DNA from 4 places in the Streptomyces sp. RK9 genome. Region 2 is predicted to be linked to each of the others. Evidence: riboswitches for the same ligand, from Rfam matches in the RefSeq annotation. Region 2 holds a riboswitch; each other region holds the start of a gene.
The links. Region 2 has a riboswitch for cyclic di-AMP ahead of AB6L24_RS29150 (NlpC/P60 family protein). Riboswitches for the same ligand answer to the same signal wherever they lie in the genome.

Region 1 (3,479 bases), 1.8 Mb from region 2:
GCTACGTTCACGACGGCTCGGCACCCCTCGGCACCATGTGTCGCAGCTGTTCTTGTCGTCGCTCGAAAGGCACGTGCATGCTCTCCGGCCAAGGCCGTCACCGCCGTCCCCGTCAGGCCCCGGCGATCGTCGTCGCGGCGGGCGTCACGGGATCCGCCATCGCCATCCCGCTGCTCGGCGCCACGGGCGCGCACGCCGCCGAGGCCTCGACGTGGGACAAGGTCGCGGAGTGCGAGAGCGGCGGCGCGTGGAGCGCCAAGGGCGACGGGTACTACGGCGGTCTGCAGCTGACGCAGGACACCTGGGAGAGCTACGGCGGCCTCGCGTACGCGCCGAGCGCCGACCAGGCGAGCCGCTCCCAGCAGATCGCCGTCGCCGACAAGGTCCTCGCCGACCAGGGCCCGTCCGCGTGGCCGAACTGCGGCCCGGCCGCGGGCCTCAGCAAGGGCGGCGCGGCCGCCGACGTCGACCCGGGCCTCCCGCCCGCCCCGTCGACGTCCCCGGAGTCGTCCGACGGCGCCGAGGGCTCCAAGGGCTCCAAGGACGGCGAGAAGGGCGAGAAGGGCGACAAGGGCACCGGCGACGCCGCCGACGCCAAGGGCAAGGACCGTGGCGCGGACGCCGAGGACGACAAGGGCGAGGAAACCGGCAAACACCGCAAGCCCGACAACAGCGGCTCGGCCGACGAGAGTGACGAACGCGACAAGGGCGGGCAGAGGGGCGAGAAGGGCGCGGACGAGGACGGCAAGTCCGGCGACCGCGACAGCACTTCGCCCGAGGCCGGCTCCGAGGCGGGCCGTGAGCCGTCGGGCGCCGACGAGTCCGCGGAGGGCTCCGAGGACTCCTCCGGCCTTCCGTCCGGCCGCCACCGCGGCTCCAGCGCCGACGAGGCCGACGGGACGGAGAAGGGCGGCGCGGGCTCCGCGGGCCGCCACGCGTCGCGCGGTGAAGGGCGCGACGCGCGTGACGCCACCGACCCCGCGGGCACCTACACGGTCCGCTCCGGCGACAACCTCTCGCAGATCGCCGACCGGCACGACCTTGACGGCGGCTGGTCCACCCTCTACGCGGAGAACAAGCGCACCGTGGGCGGTGACCCGGATCTCATCCTCCCCGGTCAGCGCCTCGACCTGAGCGAGGAAGAGGCCGCGGAGGCGGACCGGAAGTAGGCGTCGCCGGGCGGAAATTGACTGGCAGTTCGGGGTGAATGTCCGGGTTAAAGACGGTGAGAGGCAAGTGAGAGATGGGTCTCAGAAGCCCTGATCGTCTTTGAAATTCCGGTGATTGCCTGTCTACGGTCGTGACCGCTCGCCACAGCGGGCCCCGCCGGTCGGTACGCCGAATCCTGCCAACGGCCGGACGGGAACAGTCGTCGCTTCGAGCGCCGAAGGCAGGAGCGGGGGACCCAAGGTAAGCGCCGGGCCCACGCGTTGAGCGGCCAGCGGCCGCGCGACGCGCAGGACCGGCTAGGGGTGAAGTCGTACGGAAGCCGTACGGCCGGGCACTCACCCGCCCGAACCCGACAGCTCACCTCGCAGGCGTCGGTGAGGGGATCACTCCATGCTGCTTTCCGGCAAGGGCAAGCACCGTCGTCCGTCCAAGGCCACCCGCGCGGCCGCCGTCGTCGGTGTCACCGGCGCCGCCGTCGCCGCCCCGCTGATGGCCGCCGGCACCGCGAACGCCGCCACCGTCGACCAGTGGGACCGGGTCGCCCAGTGCGAGTCCGGCGGCAACTGGTCCATCAACACCGGCAACGGCTACTACGGCGGCGTGCAGTTCTCCGCCTCCACCTGGGCCGCCTACGGCGGTACGAAGTACGCGGCCACCGCCGACAAGGCCTCCAAGGCCCAGCAGATCGAGATCGCCGAGAAGGTCCTCGCGGGCCAGGGCAAGGGTGCCTGGCCGAGCTGTGGCGTGGGCCTCACCAGCGCCCCGTACAACGGTGGCGGTGCCGAGAAGCCGCAGCAGCAGCCGCAGCAGCAGGCCAAGCCCCAGCAGCAGCCGCAGCAGGCTCAGCCGCAGCAGCAGGCCAAGCCGCAGCCGAAGCCGCAGCAGGCCGCCCCGCAGACCGAGTCGAAGAAGACCGTCCAGACCCCGACCGGCAAGGTCGTGAAGAAGGGCGACGGCGAGTACAAGGTCAAGACGGGCGACACCCTGTCCAAGATCGCCGACGAGCACGACGTCAAGGGCGGCTGGCACAAGGTGTACAAGCTCAACGGCGACATCATCTCCGACGCCGACGTGATCTACCCGGGCCAGCAGCTGCACCTCAGCTGAGCCTGAGCCCGACCCGCGCCCTGTCCGGCCCGTCCGGACAGGGCCCCCGCTCCGCCCCGCGGAGCGCCCCCGTCCCCACGGGTCTCCCTCGCCCCGGTGCGCGTATCCCCCGTACGCACCGGGGCGAGGTGCTGTCCGGGGGGCGTCCCCGCCGGTCCCGGTGCGCGCCGAGGTCGTCCCCGAGTACGCCCAGGGCGAAGCTACCGGCCGGTAAGAACCTGTGGTTCCGTCCGGATTCCCAGGGAATTGGCCCGATGGCCGTCCCACGGGGCGGGCGGTCGGCTGGCCGAAGCTCCCGGGCCCGTTAGGCTCAGGAGACGCAGGGCCGATGAAGACCATGCAAGCCATGCGCAAGCCCGCGCCCCCAGTGGTGCACGCCATGCGCCCCTAGCGTCACATCCCATAAGGAGATGCTCGTGCCGTCCATCGACGTCGTCGTAGCCCGGGAAATCCTGGACTCCCGAGGCAACCCCACGGTCGAGGTCGAGGTCGGCCTCGACGACGGGTCCACCGGCCGCGCCGCGGTCCCGTCGGGCGCCTCCACCGGTGCCTTCGAGGCCATCGAACTGCGTGACGGAGACGCCAACCGCTACGGCGGCAAGGGCGTCGAGAAGGCCGTCCTCGCCGTCATCGAGCAGATCGGCCCGGAGCTCGTCGGCTACGACGCCACCGAGCAGCGCCTGATCGACCAGGCGATGTTCGACCTCGACGCCACCGACAACAAGGGCTCGCTCGGCGCCAACGCCATCCTCGGCGTCTCCCTTGCCGTCGCCCACGCCGCCTCCGAGGCGAGCGACCTGCCGCTCTTCCGCTACCTGGGCGGCCCGAACGCGCACCTGCTGCCCGTTCCGATGATGAACATCCTGAACGGCGGGTCCCACGCGGACTCCAACGTCGACATCCAGGAGTTCATGATCGCCCCGATCGGCGCGGAGTCCTTCTCCGAGGCGCTGCGCTGGGGCGCCGAGGTCTACCACACGCTGAAGAAGGTCCTGAAGACCAAGGGCCTGTCGACCGGCCTCGGCGACGAGGGCGGCTTCGCGCCGAACCTGGACTCCAACCGCGCCGCCCTCGACCTCATCGTCGAGGCCATCAAGCAGGCCGGTTACGTCCCCGGCGAGCAGATCGCGCTCGCCCTCGACGTCGCCGCGTCGGAGTTCTACAAGGACGGCAAGTACGAGTTCGAGGGCAAGTCCCGCTCG
Region 2 (3,479 bases):
CGAACTGGGCCTCGTCGTGCTCGGTGTCCGCCACGTACCCGGTGATGCGGGCGCCCGCGCCCGCGTTGGTCCACAGGTTCTTGGGGCGGCGGCTCTCGTTGCGCTCGATGACGGCGTTGGCGGCGGTCAGGATCGTCTGCGTGGAGCGGTAGTTCTGCTCCAGGAGGATCGTGGTCGCGTCCGGGTAGTCCTCCTCGAACTGGAGGATGTTGCGGATCGTGGCGCCGCGGAAGGCGTAGATGGACTGGTCGGCGTCACCGACGACGCACAGCTCGCCCGGGTCCTGGCCCTCTCCGGAAGGGCCCACCAGCTCGCGCACCAGGGCGTACTGCGCGTGGTTGGTGTCCTGGTACTCGTCGACCATCACGTGGCGGAAGCGGCGGCGGTAGTGCTCGGCCACGTCCGGGAAGGCGCGCAGCAGGTTCACCGTCGTCATGATCAGGTCGTCGAAGTCGAGGGCGTTGGCCTCGCGCAGGCGCGACTGGTACATCGCGTACGCCTGGGCGAGCGTCTTCTCGAAGCCGTCGGCAGCTTGGGCGGAGAAGTCCTCCTCGTCGATCAGCTCGTTCTTCAGGTTCGAGATCTTGGCGCTGAAGGACTTCGGCGGGAACTTCTTCGGATCGAGGTCCAGGTCCCGGCAGACCAGGGCCATCAGACGCTTGGAGTCGGCGGCGTCGTAGATCGAGAAGGAGGACGTGAAGCCCAGCTTCTTGTACTCCCGGCGCAGGATGCGCACGCACGCGCTGTGGAACGTCGACACCCACATCGCGCCCGCGCGCGGGCCGACGAGCTGCTCGACGCGCTCCTTCATCTCGCCCGCGGCCTTGTTCGTGAACGTGATCGCGAGGATCTGGCCGGGGTGCGCGCCGCGCTCCGCGAGGAGGTACGCGATGCGGTGGGTGAGCACCCTCGTCTTGCCGGATCCCGCGCCGGCGACGATGAGCAGCGGGGAGCCCGCGTGCACGACGGCCGCGCGCTGGTTCTCGTTCAGGCCGTCGAGCAGCGCCGCCGGGTCGATCGCCGGGCGGGGGGCACCGTCGCGGTAGTACGCGTCCCGGGGTGCGGGCGCGTCGAACTTCCCTTGGAACAGGTCGTCCGGAATGGGCTCCGGAGCGCTGTCCTCGGGCGGCGGCGGGGGTTCCTCGTCGTGGCCCTGCGAGGGCTTGAGGTCCGCCAGGAAGCTGTCGTCAAAGAGGCTGCTCATCGCCTCCCGAGTCTAGGCGGCCCCACTGACAACCCGCCCCGGGTTCCACGAGGCCGCCTTGAGCCCGCCCGGTTCCGGCCACAGCCGCGCTGCGCACCCGGGGCGTCACGCTGTGCCACGGCCCCGGCCGTCCGCGTCAGCGCGGCGCCAAGGGCCTCGTGAAGTCACGAAAATGTATCGGGCATATCGAACATCATCCTTCCCTCGTGCCACGGGAGTTGGCTAGCGTGCTGCGCGGGCCGCACGTCCCCCCACCGGCGATCCCCGCCGGTCCCGCGCGGCCTCCGCCGAGTCCGACGTGTTCGGAGCCGGGGACCCACCATGTTCTTTGGGGTGAATCCGCTCCGTACGGCGTACGGAGCGGTAGGGCAGCCTTCCGAAGCACCCGCCCGAACCCGACAGCTAACCCGGTAGGCGGTCCACGGAAGGAGTCGCCAGCTTTGGCGTCGCACCGCAAGCCGCGCAGCCGCTCAGCCCTCATACGCACGACCCCCGCCCTCGGCATCACGACGGCCGCCCTGACGTCGGTGGCCCTGCTGTCGCAGAGCGCGAACGCCGCGCCGTCCGCCCCCTCCGAGCCGGGCAAGCCGAGCCTCGAAGAGGTCCAGAAGAAGGTCGACGACCTCTACCAGCAGGCCGGGGTGGCCACGCAGAAGTACAACTCGGCCAAGGAGCGCACCGACAAGCAGCGCAAGAAGGCCGACCGGCTCCTGGACGACGTCGCCAAGCGCACGGACCGGCTGAACGAGGCCCGGCAGGAGCTGGGTTCCTTCGCCGCCGCGCAGTACCGCACCGGTGCCGTCTCCGAGACCGCCGCGATGATGCTCGCCGACGACCCCAAGGGCTTCTTCGACCAGAACCACCTCGCGGACCGGCTCACCAGCCGCCAGAAGAAGGCCGTCGACGACTACCAGACCCAGCAGGTCGCGGCGACCAAGCAGCGCACGAAGGCCACGAAGAGCCTGAAGTCGTTGCAGGACTCGCGGGACGACCTCCGGTCGAGCAAGCGGACCGTACAGACCAAGCTGACCGAGGCCCGCTCGCTCCTGTCGAAGCTGACCGCCGAGGAGAAGGCGCGGCTCGCGGCGATCGAGAAGCGCAAGGAGGAGGCCGCCAAGCGCAAGGCGGCCGAGCTGGCGCGCAAGCAGGCCGCGGAGGAGCGCGAGCGGAAGGCCAAGGAGGCCGCGGAGCGGCGCGAGCGGGAGCGTGAGCAGGGTCAGGAGGAGGGTTCGGGGCCCGGCTCGGACTCCGGCTCGGACAGCGGCTCCGGGGCGGGCTCGGGCTCGGACACGGGTTCCGGCTCGGGGTCGGGCACGGGCAGCGGATACGCGGCCAAGGCCCAGAAGGTGATCGCCTTCGCCGAGAAGCAGATGGGCAAGCCCTACGTGTGGGGCGCCACGGGGCCCGGCTCCTACGACTGCTCCGGGCTCACGCAGGCGGCCTGGAAGACCGCCGGGATCTCGCTGCCGCGCACCACCTGGGACCAGGTGAAGGTCGGCACGACCGTGCCGACCTCCCAGGCCAAGCCGGGGGACCTGGTCTTCTTCTACGACGACATCAGCCACGTCGGGATCTACATCGGCGACGGCAAGATGATCCACGCCCCGAAGCCGGGTGCGAACGTCCGCGTCGAGTCGATCTACTACATGCCGATCCACAGCGTGGTCCGGCCTGCGTGAGCCCTGGAGCCGAAAATGCCCCGCACGCGCGCGTGCGGGGCATTTCGCGTCAGGGGGCCGCGGTCACGTCCAGAGCACCGCGATGAAGATGTTCGCCGTCGTGAGGCCGCCGACCGCACCGAACATCCCCTTGTCGACCTTCTCCTCGTCCCGCTTCACGTACACGAGCCCGAGAATCACGATCAGCAGCGCGAGCTTGATTCCGATCTTGACGTTGTTGACCGTGTTGTCGTCAGCCTGGTTCAACCCGACGAGGGCGACTCCAGTGATCAACATGGTCAACGCGCCGTGCAGCATCGCGGGGCTGAACCGGGCCGTGCCCGCGCTCATCGCCTTCATCTGGGTCAGGAAGCCGCCCAGGAGCGAGGCGATGCCGATGATGTGCAGGCCGACGAAGAGATGGATGAGTACGTCCATGGGGCGGAGCCTAATTCCCGGCCCTCGGCGCGGTCCGGGCGGGGCCGTATCACCCACCGCCGGGAAAGCGGGCCACAAACGCCACATCGGTCACGCCGCCGCGAAACCCGCCACCGCGCCCCGGCAGGAGCGCTCGTATCCGTTCACTCCGCGCCACTCATCCGTCGTTAGCGCACATC
Region 3 (3,479 bases), 1.2 Mb from region 2:
CGTGGCGATGACGACGTCGGAGCGGTTGCCGCGGGCGGCGAGCCAGCGGCCGAGCACGGTCTCGGACTCGCCGCCCTTGTTGCCCGGCGCCCAGGCCGAGTACACGTCGGCGGTGTCCACGAAGTTGCCGCCCGCGGCGGTGTAGGCGTCGAGGACGGCGAAGGACTGTGTCTCGTCCGCGGTCCAGCCGAAGACGTTGCCGCCGAGGGCGAGGGGGAATACTTCGAGGTCGGAGGAGCCCAGCGGGCGGAGTGTGGTCATAAGGGGCTCAACATCCGCAGCGGGGAACGAATTCCGTGTGTGGCCCACGGAAATCTGCGGCCCCGCTCCCGGATGCGGCTCCGCCGTCGCGGGTTCCGACCGGCGGCCCTGGCGTCGGGGGGTCGTCGCCAGGACCGCCGGAGCCTTGGGTGTTACGGGTTGAGGCCCTTGCCCTGCAGCCAGGCCAGCGGGTCGATGTTGGCGCCGCCGCTGGTGTGGACCTCCATGTGGAGGTGCGGTCCGGTGACGTTGCCGGTCGCGCCGACGCGGCCGATGACCTCGCCCGTGGTGACCTTCTGGCCGACGCTGACGCTCATCGAGGACTGGTGGCAGTACCAGATCTCGGTGCCGTCCTTCAGCTCCAGGACCGTGCGGTAGCCGTACGAACCGGACCAGCCCGCCGACTTGATGGTGCCCGTGTGCACGGCCTTGAGGGGCGTGCCGGTGGGGGCGGCGAAGTCGAGGCCGGTGTGCTGGCCGGAGGACCACATGGAACCGGAGTCGCCGAAGTGCGAGGTGAGGGTGTACGAGGAGGTGGGCAGCGAGAAGCTCTTGGCGAGCTTGGCGAGGCGCTCCGCCTCCGCCTTCTTGCGCGCGGCCTCCTCCTTCTTGCGCTTCTCCTCGGCGGCCTTGGCCTTCGCGGCGGCCTCCGCCTTGCCCTGCTGGGCCTTGGCCTGCTCGGCGGCCTTCTTCACGGCGGCGTCCTCGGCGGCGATGCGCTGGGCGTCCTCCGCCTGGTGCTGCTGGTTCTCGGCCTGCTGCATGATGCGGGCGCGCAGGGCCTCGCCCGCGCCGGTGGTGCCGCGCTCGGCGTCGGCGGTGGTGACGCCCGCGGAGCTGAGCGGCGCGGCGGCCGCGACGGTGGCGGTGTCGGCGCCGCCGGCACCTCCGTCGTCGTCGGATATCAGGGAGCCCACGCCCGGCAGGGACTTGGCCTCGGGGAGCTGGTCGGTGACCGCCGACATGTCCGGCATGGCGATGGAGACCGGGGGCTTGCCGCCCTGCGCGGTGGCGATGCCGCCCGCGCCCACGGCCGCGATGACGCCGACGCCGAGGACGGTGGAGCTGCGCGCGAGGCCGCCGCCGCCCTTCTTGTGGACCCGGTGCCTGCCGCGCACGGGGCGGATGGACTCCGCGGTGGGGTTCCACTCCTCCCACGGCTCCTGGGGGGCGTACCCGCCGAATCCGGTGGGACCCTCGGGTCCTTCGGCGGATTCGTCGTTCGGTACGTAGAGCGCTTCGGGGGCAGGCCGGTTGGACGCCACTGGGGCGCACTCCTTTCCTTCCTTCTCGCCTACCGGGTTAGCTGACGGGTTCGGAGCAGGAAGGTCTCCTACGGGCGTGGTGCGTGCCCGATTCACCCCAATGTGGTGGTTCCCCGGCTCCCTTGCGGGATTAGGCGCGTGCGCACGGAGCCGACTTGAGTGCCGGCTGGGACGACCGCGCTGCGTTATCGAACGTTAATAGACAGCGGTGCCGTATTCCAAGCTGTTCCGTCTGATCGTTAACGCTTACGCTACGAACACAAGGGACATCAGCGGCTGGAGTAGGGCGAGTTGAGCGGAGCCCATGACGCACCGCAGCGTTCTGGATCTCCACGGCTTGCTGACACCGCGCCAATCAGGCTGCGGAGGGGTGCCCTTCAGTCACCGACCGTGATCGGACGGCGTACGGCGAGCATCGCCAGGTCGTCCGTGGCACCGCCCCCGGTGTGCCGGCGGACCTCGTCGACGAGGGTCGCGAGCAGTGAGTCGGGTCCGGCGGGCCCGGGGAAGATCCGGCCGCCGAGCCGGGTGGCGGGGACGTAGAACTCGCCGTCCTCGTCCCGGGCCTCGGAGAGCCCGTCGGTGTAGAGCAGCAGCGTGGCCCCCGGCGGGAACGGGGTCTGGTCGGCGCGGTCCGGCCAGGTGCCGAGGTCGCCCATGCCGAGCGGCAGCGCGGGCTCGGACGGCGAGAGCACGCACAGACGTCCGTCGGCGCGCAGCATCAGTGGTTCGGGGTGGCCGCGGTTGATGATGCGTACGGTGCCCTCGTCGCCGCGCGGGATCTCCACGAGGACCGCCGTGGTGAACCCCTCGAAGGCGTCGAGCCCGTCCCGCCGCATCCCCTCCCTGGCCAGCGCCCGCTCCAGGCGCTGCGCCACCGCCTCCAGCGTGGCCTCCTGCTCGGCGGCCTCCCGGAAGGCCCCGATGACGACGGCGACGGCGGCCACCGCCCCCATCCCCTTGCCCCGTACGTCACCGACGACGAGCCGCACCCCGTGCGGGGTGTCCTGCACGGCGTACAGGTCCCCGCCGATGAACGCGTCGGCCTCCGCCGCCTCGTACCGCGCGGCGATGTCCAGGCCGCCGATCCGCGGGTCGGGCTGCGGCAGGACCGCGCGCTGGGTGGCCTCGGCGATGGACCGGGCGGAGGCGAGGCGGGCGTCGCCGCGGCGGACGACCCGGTTGATGACGACGGCGAGGGCGCCGACGGTCAGCATCGTCAGGAACTCGGTGATGACCTGGACGTCGGCGCCGTCCACGCGGTGGCTCAGGCGCAGCACGAGCACGGCGGCGCAGGACACGGCGGCGGTCGCGACGGTGGTCCGAAGCCGGAAGAACGGGGCGGTGATCAGGGGCGCCGCGGCGAACAGCGGGGACGCGGTGAACTCGGGCGGCGTGAGCATGTCGAAGCAGATCCCGGCGACGAGGAGGAGCGGGGGCAGCGCGCGGACGAGGGCCCGCTCGCGGGGGAGGGTGCGGGTGGTGCCGCCGGGGGCGATGGTTGGCTGGGAGAGGCGGGCCTTCTTACGGGGGCGGGGGTGGGCCGGGCCGCCCTGCGCACCGTCCGGCCCCCCACCACGCACAGCAACCACCACCACTCCACTCCACCGCATCAGCGCCGCGTCGGCCCATCCAGGCTTCCCGCAGCGGGAGCCCGGGGCGACCTGATGTGGGCCGAGTGGGTGAGCCGTGTGGTGGGGCGGGGACGCGCCCGGAGGCGTGCGGCCGAGCAGAACCGGCACCGCACGCCCCGGGCGCGCGAGGGTCAGGCGGCGTCACCCCCGAGCACCGGCACCGGCGCCGCGAGCCGACCGGACCTGCCGAGGGAGCGCAGCGCCAGCGCGCAGCCGGCGCCGAGCGCGGCGAGCGCGAGCCACGGCACCGCGGGCAGCCCCCGGTCGTCCGCCACGTCGAGCAGGGCGCCCATCGCGAGGTTCCCCGCGGTGATGCCGA
Region 4 (3,479 bases), on a different replicon from region 2:
TCGCCGCGGGCACGCCGGGGAAGCGGTCGATCCTGCCCGGCGCCCGGGTGCTGCTCCAGCAGCCCGCGCTCGCCGAGGCGTTGCGGGGCCAGCCGACCGACCTCGTGATCCAGGCCGAGGAACTGCGGCGCACCCGCGCGCTCCTGGAGGAGATGCTCGGGCGCCACACGGGGCAGGACGCCGAGCGGATCGCGGCGGCCGTCGAGCGCGACACCGTCCTGGACGCCGCGGCCGCCGTGGAGTTCGGCCTGGTGGACCGGGTCGTGCCACACCGCAGGGCCACGACCACGACCGCCGGGTGAGGCCCGGGTGCTGCCCGAACTGCCGCCGCTGCCTGCCCTGACCCGCGCCGAGGGCGAGCTGATCGACGCCTACCTCGCGGTGGTGGACCTCGTCGGCCGCATCAATCCGGCGCGCGCGGAGCACACGTACGGCGGCCTGCGCGCCGCACAAGCCCTCGTGGTCAGGGCGACGGAGCTGCGGGACGCCCTGAACCTGATGCACCAGCGGGGCGAGGCGGAGGTCCACTCGGCGACGCTGGCCCGGGCGTTGCGCACGCTGGACGGCGAGCGGCGTGCCGCGCGCGTGGCCGTACCGCCGCCTGGTGTCGGCGAAGGGGCGCCGCCGACGGGCGGGTGACCGATCCGTCCGGGGGCGGGGCGACGGGACGACGGGAAGGCGGGAAGGCGGGAAGGCGGGAAGGCGGGAAGGCGGGAAGGCGGAGCAACACGACCACAAGTGGGGTGAGCACACCTATAAACGGCGAGTCGGCCAAGCGTTTCTGCTAGGAGTTGACGGGGCTCTTCGGCGCAGCTTCGGCCGATCCGCCGGAGCCCCGCCCCGAGCCGCCCCGCCTCTCTCGCGACCCCACACCCGAGGTGCGCCGTCTCACCGGCCGGCCTTCGGAGCGCCCCGGCCGCAGCGCGTCCGCGCCGTCCGCCCGTTGGGGGTGCGGACGGCACGGACGGGGGTCGCGCGGCTTCCGGTCCTTACCCGGGGTACGACCAGAGGTGGTAGCTCTTTCAGCGTAGGAAACACTCGCACGCGCGTGCCCCTTGAGTTGCACAACTCCCTTACGCGGCAGCCGGAACCGGACCTTCCGGCGCTGTTCGGGCAATCGTCTCCGACTGTGACCCAGGCCCCTTTCGGGCTCTGTCCACCCGAACAGGTCAGTCGTGAGGAGCCTCACATACGGCCGATTCGGCTCGGTTTTTTCGCCACTCTCGGGTGAAGATCCCTTCCGACGACAAGCCCCCGCCACAAGCGGCGGGGCGGTCCGGGCGGACGCCGAGTCCTGCCGCCACCCGGATGACCGGTCGACATCTGTGCATCGGCAGGAGTGGAGGACCCAGCAAGGCGGGCTGTCCGGGAGACCGGCCGGCCCTTGGGGTGAAGTCGTTGTACGACCGGGCATCTTCGCCTGCCCGAACCCGACAGGTCATCCTTCACAGGCGGCTGACGAAGGGTTGCGCATGACTGCGCTGAATCGTGTTCCGTCGCTGCTGACGAGGGCCGGTACCGCATCGGCACTCACGCTCGCCGCCGTGGGCGGCACCATCGTGGCCCCCGGACTCGTCTCCGAGGCCGAGGCAGCCACACACGGGACGAAGGCGCTCAAGATCGCGGCTTCCAAGAAGGGCTCTCCCTACGGCTACGGGGCCGTGGGACCGCACCGGTTCGACTGCTCGGGCCTCACGCTCTACTCGTACAAGCGCGTGGGCAAGAAGCTGCCGCGAACCGCCGCGCAGCAGTACAACAAGACCCGGCATGTCTCCAAGGCCAACCGCACCCGCGGCGACCTGGTGTTCTTCCACTCCGGCCGGAACGTCTACCACGTCGGCATCTACGCCGGCAAGAACAAGATCTGGCACGCGCCGAAGCGGGGCACCGTGGTGCGCCTGGAGAAGATCTGGAGCAACAGCGTCTGGTACGGCCGGGTCCGCTGACCCGGGTGCCGGGAGGGCGGTGCCTTCGGGCAGGCACCGCCGTCCGGGCGTGATCCGGCCGACGCGAGGAGTGGTTCGCGTCGCACCGGGATACTCGTAGTGCATGTCCGAGAACGATCCCGACGGCGGCCCCCGGTCATCGGGCACCGCCGCGCACGACCACAGCCGAGGCCGCGACGAGACCCCGCTGGAACGCGCCGACCGCAACTTCCTCGAGCTCCTCCAGGAGCTGAGGGTCACTCAGACCGGCGTGCAGCTCCTCTTCGCGTTCCTGCTCACCCTCGCCTTCACCCCCCGCTTCCCGTCGCTCGACGCCCTCCAGCGCGCCACATACGTGACCACGCTGCTGCTCGCCGTCCTCGCGGCCGCGCTGTTCACCGCTCCCGCCGCCCTGCACCGGGGACTGTTCGCGCGTGGCGCGAAGCCGCTCGTCGTCACGGTGTCGTCCCGGCTCGCCGGAGCCGGACTCGCCGTCCTCGTCCTGGCGCTCACCGGGTCGGTGCTTCTCGTCGTGGACGTGGCGGCGAGCCGGACCGGCGCCTTCTGCGCCGCCGGGGCCACGCTGCTGGTGTGCGGTGGCCTGTGGGGGCTGCTGCCGTGGGGGATCGCGCGACGGCAGGGGGACGAGCGCGGGCCCGTCTGATCGGGCTGCGTCGACAGGTCGGGCTACGCGACCAGCGGTTCCGCGAGCAGCACCACACCCAGCGCCGAGAGCACCACGCCGGTGCCGCCCTCGATCGCCCGGGCCACGACCGGTCGGCGCAGCCAGCGGCCGAGCCGGTCCACGAGCAGCGCGACGGCCGGGAACCACAGCAGCGCGAAGGCCACGACGATCGTGGCGAGCAGCAGCGTGCGGGGCATCGCGGGGCTCCCCTCGGGCACGAACTGAGGCAGCACGCTCAGGAACGTCAGGGACGCCTTGGGGTTGAGGGCGTTGGTGAGGAAGCCCTCGCGCAGGCCGCCGCCACGCCCGCCGCCGGGGTCCTGCACGGCCGTCACCCCCTCGGGCCGCTCCCCCACCGCCCCCACCGCCTCCACCCCGGGCGGCCGCACCGCCGATCGCAGCGCCCGCACCCCCAGGTACAGCACATAACCGCCACCCACCACCTGCAGCGCGCGGAACAGCGCGGGCACCGCCGCGAGCACGGCCGCGACGCCCGCGACGGCGAGCGCCGTGTGCACCAGGAGTCCCGCCGCGATGCCGAGCGCACACAGGACTCCGGCGCGGCGGGAGGCGAGCGCGTTGCGTACGACGACGGTGAAGTCGGCGCCGGGCATGGCGACCATGCCTGCGGCGACGCCGGTGAAGGCGACCAGTTGAGCGTCCATGACGGCCACTGTGCCGTGAGTCAGCCTTCAGCAGGTATGTGAGATCTTCTGCGTCTTCCTTAAGCATCTGTTTATGCTGGGCTCCCCGTAAGATCCGGCGGCGGTCCCGGAAGGCCGGGGCCGGGGCGTTCGCGTACCGCCGCAGGACCGCGGTCCACAGCCACAGGAAGAGGCACGTCATGTACGACCCGACGCGGCTCGCGG

Region 1: linked by a shared signal. The riboswitch ahead of AB6L24_RS20730 (transglycosylase family protein) and the one ahead of AB6L24_RS29150 (NlpC/P60 family protein) in region 2 are both predicted to bind cyclic di-AMP.
Region 3: linked by a shared signal. The riboswitch ahead of AB6L24_RS23460 (M23 family metallopeptidase) and the one ahead of AB6L24_RS29150 (NlpC/P60 family protein) in region 2 are both predicted to bind cyclic di-AMP.
Region 4: linked by a shared signal. The riboswitch ahead of AB6L24_RS14420 (C40 family peptidase) and the one ahead of AB6L24_RS29150 (NlpC/P60 family protein) in region 2 are both predicted to bind cyclic di-AMP.

Annotation. Positions count from the first base shown of each region.
Region 1 is NZ_CP173704.1:131,973-135,451, reverse strand. It holds gene AB6L24_RS20735 (transglycosylase family protein) at 78-1,169, shown strand; cyclic di-AMP (ydaO/yuaA leader) riboswitch at 1,373-1,556, shown strand; gene AB6L24_RS20730 (transglycosylase family protein) at 1,561-2,277, shown strand; gene eno (phosphopyruvate hydratase) at 2,688-3,479, shown strand, end outside.
Region 2 is NZ_CP173704.1:1,968,876-1,972,354, reverse strand. It holds gene pcrA (DNA helicase PcrA) at 1-1,204, opposite strand, end outside; cyclic di-AMP (ydaO/yuaA leader) riboswitch at 1,480-1,637, shown strand; gene AB6L24_RS29150 (NlpC/P60 family protein) at 1,645-2,883, shown strand; gene AB6L24_RS29145 (hypothetical protein) at 2,947-3,300, opposite strand.
Region 3 is NZ_CP173704.1:759,297-762,775, forward strand. It holds gene AB6L24_RS23455 (aldo/keto reductase) at 1-261, opposite strand, end outside; gene AB6L24_RS23460 (M23 family metallopeptidase) at 414-1,526, opposite strand; cyclic di-AMP (ydaO/yuaA leader) riboswitch at 1,538-1,673, opposite strand; gene AB6L24_RS23465 (PP2C family protein-serine/threonine phosphatase) at 1,904-3,109, opposite strand; gene AB6L24_RS23470 (MFS transporter) at 3,292-3,479, opposite strand, start outside.
Region 4 is NZ_CP173703.1:3,494,932-3,498,410, reverse strand. It holds gene AB6L24_RS14430 (ATP-dependent Clp protease proteolytic subunit) at 1-302, shown strand, start outside; gene AB6L24_RS14425 (hypothetical protein) at 310-639, shown strand; cyclic di-AMP (ydaO/yuaA leader) riboswitch at 1,305-1,470, shown strand; gene AB6L24_RS14420 (C40 family peptidase) at 1,473-1,946, shown strand; gene AB6L24_RS14415 (DUF6328 family protein) at 2,050-2,589, shown strand; gene AB6L24_RS14410 (LysE family translocator) at 2,613-3,275, opposite strand; gene AB6L24_RS14405 (LysR family transcriptional regulator) at 3,455-3,479, shown strand, end outside.